DNA from 3 places in the Pseudomonas sp. PME37.24/006 genome. Region 1 is predicted to be linked to each of the others. Evidence: riboswitches for the same ligand, from Rfam matches in the RefSeq annotation. Region 1 holds a riboswitch; each other region holds the start of a gene.

Evidence for each region. Region 1 has a riboswitch for cobalamin ahead of ACZ3GY_RS06385 (ABC transporter substrate-binding protein). Riboswitches for the same ligand answer to the same signal wherever they lie in the genome.
Region 2: it holds a riboswitch for cobalamin, as region 1 does, so the genes downstream of both, cobO (cob(I)yrinic acid a,c-diamide adenosyltransferase) here and ACZ3GY_RS06385 (ABC transporter substrate-binding protein) in region 1, are expected to answer to the same signal.
Region 3: it holds a riboswitch for cobalamin, as region 1 does, so the genes downstream of both, ACZ3GY_RS10330 (TonB-dependent receptor) here and ACZ3GY_RS06385 (ABC transporter substrate-binding protein) in region 1, are expected to answer to the same signal.

Annotation. Positions count from the first base shown of each region.
Region 1 is NZ_JBVHNL010000002.1:196,774-200,044, reverse strand. It holds gene ACZ3GY_RS06390 (FecCD family ABC transporter permease) at 1-900, opposite strand, end outside; gene ACZ3GY_RS06385 (ABC transporter substrate-binding protein) at 897-1,913, opposite strand; cobalamin riboswitch at 2,088-2,283, opposite strand; gene ACZ3GY_RS06380 (type B 50S ribosomal protein L31) at 2,563-2,823, shown strand; gene ykgO (type B 50S ribosomal protein L36) at 2,820-2,975, shown strand.
Region 2 is NZ_JBVHNL010000002.1:754,090-757,360, reverse strand. It holds gene ACZ3GY_RS09085 (C40 family peptidase) at 1-632, shown strand, start outside; gene ACZ3GY_RS09080 (C40 family peptidase) at 770-1,297, shown strand; cobalamin riboswitch at 1,332-1,563, shown strand; gene cobO (cob(I)yrinic acid a,c-diamide adenosyltransferase) at 1,711-2,346, shown strand; gene ACZ3GY_RS09070 (cobyrinic acid a,c-diamide synthase CobB) at 2,346-3,271, shown strand, end outside.
Region 3 is NZ_JBVHNL010000002.1:1,025,044-1,028,314, reverse strand. It holds gene ACZ3GY_RS10335 (LacI family DNA-binding transcriptional regulator) at 1-1,020, opposite strand, end outside; cobalamin riboswitch at 1,136-1,340, shown strand; partial or broken gene ACZ3GY_RS10330 (TonB-dependent receptor) at 1,461-3,271, shown strand, end outside.

The sequences.
Region 1 (3,271 bases):
CGCGCCGGTCAGGGCTGCGACCGGCACCAGCCGGCCATGCCGCACGCCGACCAGCAGCCGTGCCGCGTGAGGAATCACCAGACCGACGAAACCGATGGAGCCGACGATCGACACCATCACCGCTGTGACCAGCGCCGCGCAGGCGATCAGCGTGGCCTGCACCCGGCGCACCGGCACGCCCAGCGACGCCGCCGATTCGGCACCGAAGGTGAAGGCATCCAGGGCGCGGGTATGCCAGGCCACCAGCAGCACCCCGGCCAGCGCCACGGGTACGGCCAGGGCGACATCGTGCCAGTTGACGCCGCTGAGGTTGCCGAGCAGCCAGAACATGATGCCCCGCGCCTGCTCGGCGCTGGCCGATTTGGTGATCAGGAACGAGGTGAGCGCGTTGAACAACTGGGAGCCGGCGATACCGGCAAGAATGATCTGCCCGGTGCCATTCAGCGCGCCGCCACCCGCTGCCCGCGCCAGCAAGGCGACCAGGCTGAAGGCGGCGATTGCGCCAATGAAGGCGCCCATCGAAAGCGACAGCATGCCCGCGCCGAGCCCCAGCAGCGCCACCGAAACCGCTCCGGTGGAAGCACCGGCGGAAATCCCCAACAAATAAGGATCGGCCAGTGGATTGCGCAGCAGCGCCTGCAGCACCACCCCACACACCGACAGCCCGGCGCCGCAACAGGCGGCGACCAGGGCGCGGGTCAGGCGGTAGTTCCAGACGATGCCCTCGTCGATCGGGTCGAGCAAGAAGCCCGTCCCGAACAGCTTGTTGGCCAGCACCTGAAAGACCACCGACAGCGGGATGCGGGTTTCACCCAGTGCCACACCGACGACCACCGCCACGGCCAGCAACAGCAGGCAGATGATGGTCAGCAGGAACAGGCGGGAGCCGCGAGCAATCATTTCTGCAGATCGAACCCATCAACGGCCTTGGCCAGGGTTTCGATGCCGGTGATCATGCGCAGCGAAGCCTGCATGCCGTCGGCATCGAGAATCACGATGCGACCGTTCTTCACCGCATCCATGTGTTTGGCGACTGGATCATTACGCAGGAACTCGAGTTTCTTCTCCACGTCGTCAGCCGGGAAACGGCGGCGATCCATGCGCGCGAGCACCAGCACGGTCGGGTTGGCCTTGGCCAGTGTTTCCCAGCCGACCGTCGGCCACTCTTCGCTGGACTCGACCACGTTGCGCAGGCCCAGCGACTTCATCATGGTGTCGGCAACGCCTTTCTGGCCGGCCATGTAGGGGTCGAGATCCAGGTCCGCGCTGGAGAACCAGAACGCAGCGGAGATTTGCTTGGCCTGACGCTGCTCGGCGTTGGCGACCGCTTTGCCGAGCCTGTCCTGCAGACTGGCGACCAGCTTGTCGCCCTCAGCCTGCACGTCGAAGATTTGCGCCAGTTGCTGCACGCTCTTGTACAGGCTGTCGATCTGGAAAGGCTGCAGGCGGGTACCGTCTGCACCGACCAGATTGTCCTTGCCCTCGCAGTCGGACGGCATGATGTAGGTGGGAATCTTCAGCTCGTGAAACTGCTCACGGGTGCCGACCACGCCCTGCTCGCCAACCATCCATTCGAACTGCACGGCCACCAGACCGGGGCGCTTGTTGATCACCGATTCGAAGCTCGGATCGTTATCGGCCAGCCGTTCGACCTTGGCGTTCTGCGCCTCGAACTCGGGCAGCACATTGCTGAACCACAACGAGGTGCCTACCAAGCGGTCGCCCAACCCGAGGGAATAGAGAATTTCTGTGCCGGCCTGGCCAATGGTTACGGCGCTCTTCGGCGCAGCGGCGAAGCTCAGCTCATGGCCGCAGTTCTCAAGGGTCAGGGGGTATTGAGTTGGGCTGGCGGCCAGCGCCATCGAAGACAGGCCAAGGGTGGCGGCCAGAACGGCAAAACGAGACACGGTCATGCGGGTGATCTCCCAATCAACAGATACGCATAAATGGCAGTGCGCAGGCTGGAGAACACATCACGCCAAGCGGCCATGGCCGCACCTGTCCCTGAGGAAGGTGATTACGGATGCCCCTCCCGGACACCCCGCCGGCTGGTTCGATTGCAGCGCCCGAGCAGGGCTGCACTGCAGCTGCTCAGACCTGTGCCGGCAGGTCTCCTGACTGGTACGTCGTGGCAACGCTGCGGCCTTCCCGGATTCGAACCCAGTGACACGAATGCAACGATGCTCAGTACCTACAGTTGCGGGGGCAGTTCCGTTTGGCCACCAGAGGTGGCGACGGATTCCCTATTAATTCCTCGCGGAAACCGGCGGGCGGCATCTTAAACGATTAGGTCGCTCCCCTGCAGCGCTTCGCTGCAGTTTCTGCGCATTCATCCCAACAAGCCGGAAGCCAGTGCAGCACTTGTACGGCTAATTTCGGTGGCCATTATTGTTACAACATAACAATTTAGCAAGTCCAGTTCAGCGCTCATTTCAGCGTCTGATCTGGAAGATCCGAGTGCCGATGAGGCCTGCGGGAAAAATCCAGATTCGGGCTTGAAATGAGAACCAAAATCAATAAGACTGTATATTGTTACTTTATAACGTATTTATTGGAGCACTTATGAAACCTGGTATCCACCCTGAATATCGCCCCGTTCTATTCCACGACGTCTCGGCTGACGCCTACTGGCTGATCGGCTCCACGGTCAGCACCGACAAAACCCGCGAGCACAGCGACGGCAACACCTACCCCTACGTCACGCTCGATATCTCCAGCGCCTCGCACCCGATCTACACCGGCCAGCAGCGCCAGACCGCAAGCGAAGGCCGCGTGGCCGGGTTCAACAAGCGCTTCGCCGGTTTTGCAGGAGCCCGCTCATGAAAGTGCTCGCGTCGCTGCGCACCGCCAAATTGCGCCACCGCGATTGTCAGATCGTCAAACGTCGCGGCCGCATTTACGTGATCTGCAAGACCGAACCGCGCTTCAAGTGCGTACAAGGCCGGCCCAAACCGCAGCGCAAGAACAAGGGCTAAGTGCCTGTACCACCCTCTCGGCGCAGCGCAATGGCAGCCGTCTCTCCAGGCCCGCGGCGCGACAACCATTCGCCGCGGGGTAGCGGCTTGTATGTTCTAGGTTCCTGCAAAAGCATGAAGATTCCGGCCTGTAGGAGCCCGCTTGCGGGCGATACGATGGTGGCCTTGCTGCTGAATCTGCGTTGGCCTGGTGATTCGCCCGCAAGCGGGCTCCTACAGTATTGGTGGTGTTTGCAAAATGGATGTTCGACCCCAGTTAGGTATGAGCGTCGCCCTCGGCGCGAATGCGATTGCGG
Region 2 (3,271 bases), 560 kb from region 1:
TGCGCAAAAGCTTCGCACCCCTCGTGCCTCTCGCACTGACGATGGTTCTCGCCGCCTGCGCTAACCATGCTCCGCAATCCCATAACGATGCCCCAGCCCAGGCTTCTTTGCCTGCCCGGCCGGTAGTCGCAGCGCCTGTTCTGGATCGGATCGATGTCGTTGAAGACGATGCAGCCGCTGATTTTGCCGGCCACGCACCGTACGAGCTGCCACAGCTTGCAGACAGTGTTCTCGAAAAAGGCCTCTCGCTGATCGGTACCCGCTACCGGTTCGGGGGCAGCTCGGTGAAAACCGGTTTCGATTGCAGCGGTTTTATTGGTTACCTGTTCCGTGAAGAGCTTGGCATGGAGCTGCCGCGCTCGACGCGCGACATGATCAACATCGACGCGCCGCTGGTCGAGCGCAAGGCGCTGGAGCCCGGTGATCTGGTGTTCTTCAGCACGGCAGGTCGTGGCCGCGTCAGCCATGCCGGTATCTATCTGGGCGATGATCAGTTCATTCATTCCTCCAGCAGCCGCAGCGGTGGCGTGCGAATCGATAGCCTGGATGACCGCTACTGGAAACGTACCTTCATCGAAGCCAAGCGTGTCCTGGCGATGGCGCCGACCGAGCACCTGGCGTCTCAGCATTGAGGTGGTAAATGTCCGATCTGCACAGATCGGGCAACATCTTGATAGTTTTCAAGCGGCTGCAGCATAAAGCTAAAGCTTGCACTGCGGTTGTGAACGGAGCAGAGTAGGGCGCATTCAGGCTCCGGGATCGTCCGTCCATGACTGCCACCATTCGCATCGCCCTCTTGCTGCTCACAGCACTGCTCAGTGCGTGCTCCAGTCGTGCACCCGTACCTGCTCCGCAACCCGTTGTCGTAGCACCTGTACCTGGTAATTATCAGGGGGGCGCTGACGATGTACTGTTTCGTGCATTGGGCCTTGTCGGCACGCCTTACCGCTACGGCGGCAATACCCCAGCCAGCGGTTTCGATTGCAGCGGCTTGATCGGTTACGTCTACCGTGATGCGGCGGGCATCCAGTTGCCGCGGTCGACGCGCGAACTGATCAGCATGCGCGCGCCGACCGTAGGGCGTGATGCCCTGCGCAGTGGTGATCTGGTGTTCTTTGCCACCAGTGGCGGCCGCCAGGTTAGCCATGCTGGCATCTACGTCGGCGAAGGACGCTTCGTGCATGCACCGTCCTCGGGCGGCACCGTGCGCTTGGACAGCCTCGCCAACAGCTACTGGCAGCGTACCTATATCGAAGCGAAGCGGGTTTTTCCGGTCGAGTTGGCTAGTCATCCCTGAGTCTTCGATTGACGCTGAGGCGGCCAATCCTTACCCTTCGCCGCTTGCTTCAGGTGTCCTCGGTTTTGGCCGAGGGTGAAACTGGGAAGTCGGTGCGCCGCTGCTCCAGCAAGCAGGCAATGCCGACGCTGCCCCCGCAACGGTAAACGAGCCAAGCCACGCTTTCAGCCACTGTATCGCCGATACGGGAAGGCTGCGTCGGTGGCCGCATTCTGATGAACGCGGCGCTCGCAAGCCCGGAGACCGGCCTGTCGCTTTTTCCAGAGTTGCGCGGTGGGCGCGGCCGGTGCGTGATCGATCCGGTCAGCTCCTGCCTACTCCTGTGTGATTCCTTTATCGTCCGGCATGAACCCGGTTTCCTGCCCGAGCGCTTCACCTGCGTGCGCCGATTGGCCCTGCGCTGAGGAGATCCCATGAGCGAATCGACCCCATCCCCAAGCCGAGAATCAGCAGAGCGCGACGCGCGGCACAACGCCCGTATGGCGCGCAAGAAAGCCCTGATGGACGAGAAGATCGCCCAGGCTCAGGACGAGTATGGCCTGTTGCTGGTGCACAGCGGCAATGGCAAGGGCAAGAGTAGCTCCGCGTTCGGCATGGTTGCCCGGGCGCTGGGACATGGTCTCAAGGTCGGCGTGGTGCAGTTCATCAAGGGCGGCATGGCCACCGGCGAAGAGCATTTCTTCCGCCGCTTTCCCGATGAGGTCAGCTATCACGTGATGGGCGAGGGCTACACCTGGGATACCCAGAATCGGCAGCGCGATATCGAGAAAGCCGTGCAGGCCTGGGAGGTCGCCCGGCAACTGCTGAACGACCCGCAGATCGCCTTGGTGGTGCTGGATGAATTGAACATCGCCCTCAAGCACGGTTATCTGGATGTGGACGTGGTGCTGCGTGATATCGAATCGCGCCCCGAGCTTCAGCACGTTGTCGCGACCGGCCGTGGCGCGCCGCCAGCGCTGCTTGAAGCAGCCGATACCGTCACCGAGATGACGCTCGTCAAGCATGCCTTCAAGTCTGGCGTAAAAGCACAAAAAGGCGTGGAGTTTTGATCGTTACAGCGTCTGCATCCGATGCGGGTGAGCGCACGCCGCGTCACTGTCCTGCACTGTTGATCGCGGCTCCAGCCTCGGGGCAGGGTAAAACCACCGTCACTGCGGCCCTGGCACGCCTGCACACCCGGCAGGGGAAGCGGGTGCGGGTGTTCAAGTGCGGGCCTGATTTTCTCGACCCGATGATCCTCTCCCGTGCCAGTGGCAATCCGGTCTATCAGCTGGACTTGTGGATGGTCGGCGAGGACGAGAGCCGTCGCCTGTTGTGGGAGGCTGCTGGCGAGGCGGATCTGATTCTCATCGAAGGCGTGATGGGCTTGTTCGATGGCTCGCCATCCGCCGCCGATCTGGCCCGCCGCTTCGGCGTACCGGTGTTGGGCGTGATCGATGGCTCCGCCATGGCCCAGACCTTCGGCGCGCTGGCCGTCGGCCTGGCCAGCTATCAGCCGGATCTGCCGTTTTCCGGCGTGCTCGGCAATCGCGTCAATCCCGGTCGTCATAACGACCTGATCCGTGACAGCCTGCCGGCCTCGATTCGCTGGTACGGCTCGCTGCCACGCAGTGCTGCCATTGAATTGCCGAGCCGACACTTGGGCCTGGTGCAGGCCGCCGAACTCGCGGATCTCGATGTGCGCCTAGACACCGCTGCTGATGCCCTAGCGCAGACCGCGACGGTAACCCTGCCGCCACCCGTAGTGTTCGCCCCTCCGCCGATTGCGTCCATAACGTCACTGCTGGATGGTGTGTGTATCGGCGTGGCCCTCGATGCCTCCTTTGCATTCACCTACCAGGCCAATCTCAATCTGCTCAAGCAGATGGGCGCGACTCTGATGTTCTTCAGCCCGCTGGCCGATGAAAGCCTACCCGAGGTGGACAGCCTCTATCTGCCCGGCGGCTATCCCGAGCTGCACCTGCAGGCTTTGGC
Region 3 (3,271 bases), 830 kb from region 1:
CCTGAAACCGGTATCGATGCGCACTTTCACTGGCTCTTCGTGGGGATGATCGAGGCGTTGCACCAGCGCGCGCGCCGCTTGTATGCCGATGTCCGCGCCGTTGATGCACACGGTGGACAGGGCCGGGTGCAGGTGCGCGGCGCTGCTCAGGTCGCCAAAGCCCATCACCGCCAGATCCTGCGGCACGCGAATGCCCAGTTCGGTGGCTTCTTCCAGCACGCCGTGGGCCAGGGTGTCGGAACTGCACACCAGTACATTCGGGCGCTCGCGACCTGCTAACAGACGCTGCAGGCCCTCACGGCCGAGGTTCACCGTTGCCGGTGGCGGCAACACCACGCGCGGCACCTCGGTAATCCCCTGGCTCGCCAGTTCGCTGATCAGGCTTTCGCAGCGTCGGTGGCCGCGTGGGTCATCCAGGGTCACCACGGCGAAGCGCCGATAGCCCTTGCCCATCAGGTAGCGCGCGGTGGCCACGCCGACCGCTTCGTGGGAAAAGCCCACCAACATGTCCAGCGGCCGCGGCGCGAGATCCCAGGACTCGACGATCGGAATGCCCGAGCGCGACAGGCGCGTGCGGCTGGCTTTGGTGTGTAGGGTGCCGGTCAGTACGATGCCATCGGGGCGCCGCCGCAAGATGGCGTCGAGTAGCTGCTCTTCGCGTTCGGCGCTGTAGTTGGTCAGGCCGATCAGCGTCTCGTGGCCGGCTTCGGTGAGGGTGTCGATCAGCGCCTGCACCGTGTCCGAGAAGATCGAATTGGCAATCGTCGGCACCAGCAGGGAAATCAGCCGGCTGCGCTGCTCGGCCACGCCGGTGAGCATGGCCGGCACGTAGCCGGTCTTGTGCACGGCACGAAAGACCTTTTCGCGCAGTTCCGGGCGGACGATCTCCGGCTGGTTGAGCGTGCGCGACACGGTGATCGGCGAAACGCCTGCGACCTTGGCCACATCCGCCAGCGTCGGCGGCTTGCCTGGGGCGGTAGAGGAGCGCCTGCCGGTCGCTCGTTCATCGTCTCGCTGCATCCTGTGTTTCCTGGCCAATCCGAGGTCGGGCGATGTTATCCCAGCCGGCGATGCCATGGTGCATGGATCGAGGCCGCTGCATGGCGATGATTGACGGCTCGACGCTTCGATGGTCAGATGCGCGCCAGTTTCAGGTGTCCCATGCCGCCGTGCATGGGGTGAAACGGGAAGCCGGTTCGTCATGAACATGATCAGTCCGGCGCTGCCCCCGCAACGGTATGCGAGCGAAGCATTCGATTAACCACTGTGCCATGGCATGGGAAGGTGAATGCTTCATGACCCTCGTGAGCCCGGAGACCGGCCCGAAACTTCTGTTTGGCAAACCCGCGGTGGGCGGGCGCAGGCCGGTTTCCGTGGGCTTCGTGCGCCTGCGATTCCCTATGCGTTGTTCCCTCCGGGATTCATTCATTCCTGTTTCGAGTGGAACGACATGTCCCGATATTCCCTGTTCGATGCCCTGTCGGGCAAATCCCTGCGTGTTGGGCTGTTGCCCTGTGCGCTGCTGTTCGCCTTGCCGGCTCAGGCCGCCGAGTCGAACGCTTCCATAGCCTTGCCCTCGACGGCGATCACCGGCACGGCCGATGAGTCGTCGCCGCCTGATCTGCATACGCTGGCAACGACCGGCTCGCGCCTGAATCTGACGCCACTGGAAACGCCCGCCAGCGTCAGCAGCATTGGCGCCGAGCAGATCCTGAAGCGCAACAACACCACCGTCCAGGAGGCCGTCACCCGCTCACCTGGCATCACCTTCATGGGCACGCCCGGCAATGGCGGCACCGCGTTGTCCGCCCGGGGTTTTACCGGGCACAGCTCGACCATGCAGCTGTATGACGGCACCCGTCTTTATGTCGGCGCCGGCACCGTGACCTTTCCGGTCGATACCTGGTCGGTGGAGCGTATCGACATCCTCCGTGGCCCGGCGTCGGTGCTGTACGGCGAAGGGGCGACGGGCGCGGTGATCAACGTGGTGCCGAAGAAGCCTTTCGAGGGCGAGATCCGCAATCGCGTGCGTCTGGGTTACGGCTCCGATGATCGTCAACAGATGGCACTCGATAGCGGCGGCTCCCTGAACGACCGCCTGAGCTACCGTTTCAATCTCAATCAGCAGGCCAGCAATGGCTGGGTCGACCGTGGTGATTCCGAGAGCCTGGCCATCAGTGCTGCATTGCGCTGGGAGGCGACCGACGACCTGAGCTTCACCCTCAGCCACGATTACGGTAATCAGGAGCCGCAGCAGTATTTCGGCACGCCGTTGGTGGATGGTCACTACCGCGAAAGCCTGCGCGAGCGTAACTACAACGTCGAGAACGCCACGCTGCAGTACAACGACCAGTCGACCCGCTTGGTGACCGACTGGACGATCAGCGACAACCTGAGTGCCAGCAACCAGCTGTACTACCTCAAGACCCAGCGGCGCTGGCGCAACGCTGAAACCTACACCTGGCAGCCGGGTGATTTAGTCGAGCGTAGCGATTTCATCAGCATCAAGCACACCCAGGAACAGATCGGCGACCGCCAGACGTTCACCCTGCAGCATTCGCTGTTCGGCCTCGACAGCCGCACCGTGGTTGGCGTGGACTACAACTCCATCCGTTTCGTGCGCAAGCATGATTTCGGCAATACCCTCAGCGACAGCGTGCCACTTGGCCAGTCCGGTGGTGGTAGCTACATCAGCAATGACCCGTATCGCGCTCGCGAAGCCAATCAGGCGCGTCAGTTCTCGTTGTTCGCCGAGAACCGCACGCAGCTCACCGAGCAACTGGCACTGGTCACCGGTGTGCGCCGTGACCAGGTACACCTGAATCGTGATGATCTGCTGGCCGGCACCCGCAGCGACCGTAGCCTGACCGGCAACAACTGGCGCGCCGGCCTGGTGTTCGCGCTGACCGATGACTTGTCGCTGTACGGTCAGTACGCCACCAGCACCGAAGGCGTCGGCAACCTGCTGACTCTCAGTGCGGGCCAGCAGCAGTGGGATCTGAGCACCGCCAAGCAAACCGAAGTGGGCATCAAACAGCAGTTTTTCGATAACCGTGGCGAGTGGACGCTGGCCGCCTATCACATCGTCAAGAACAAGCTGCTCAGTACCGACCCGGCCAACCCGACCGTCCAGCAGCAGGTTGGTCAGCAATCCTCGGATGGTATCGAGGCGACCCTCGAGCTGCGCCTGCCCTATGCCGCGCAGCTGTCTGCCAACGCGGCACTGGTGCGCGCCGAGTACGACGAGTTCGTCAGCGGTGGCGACGATTTC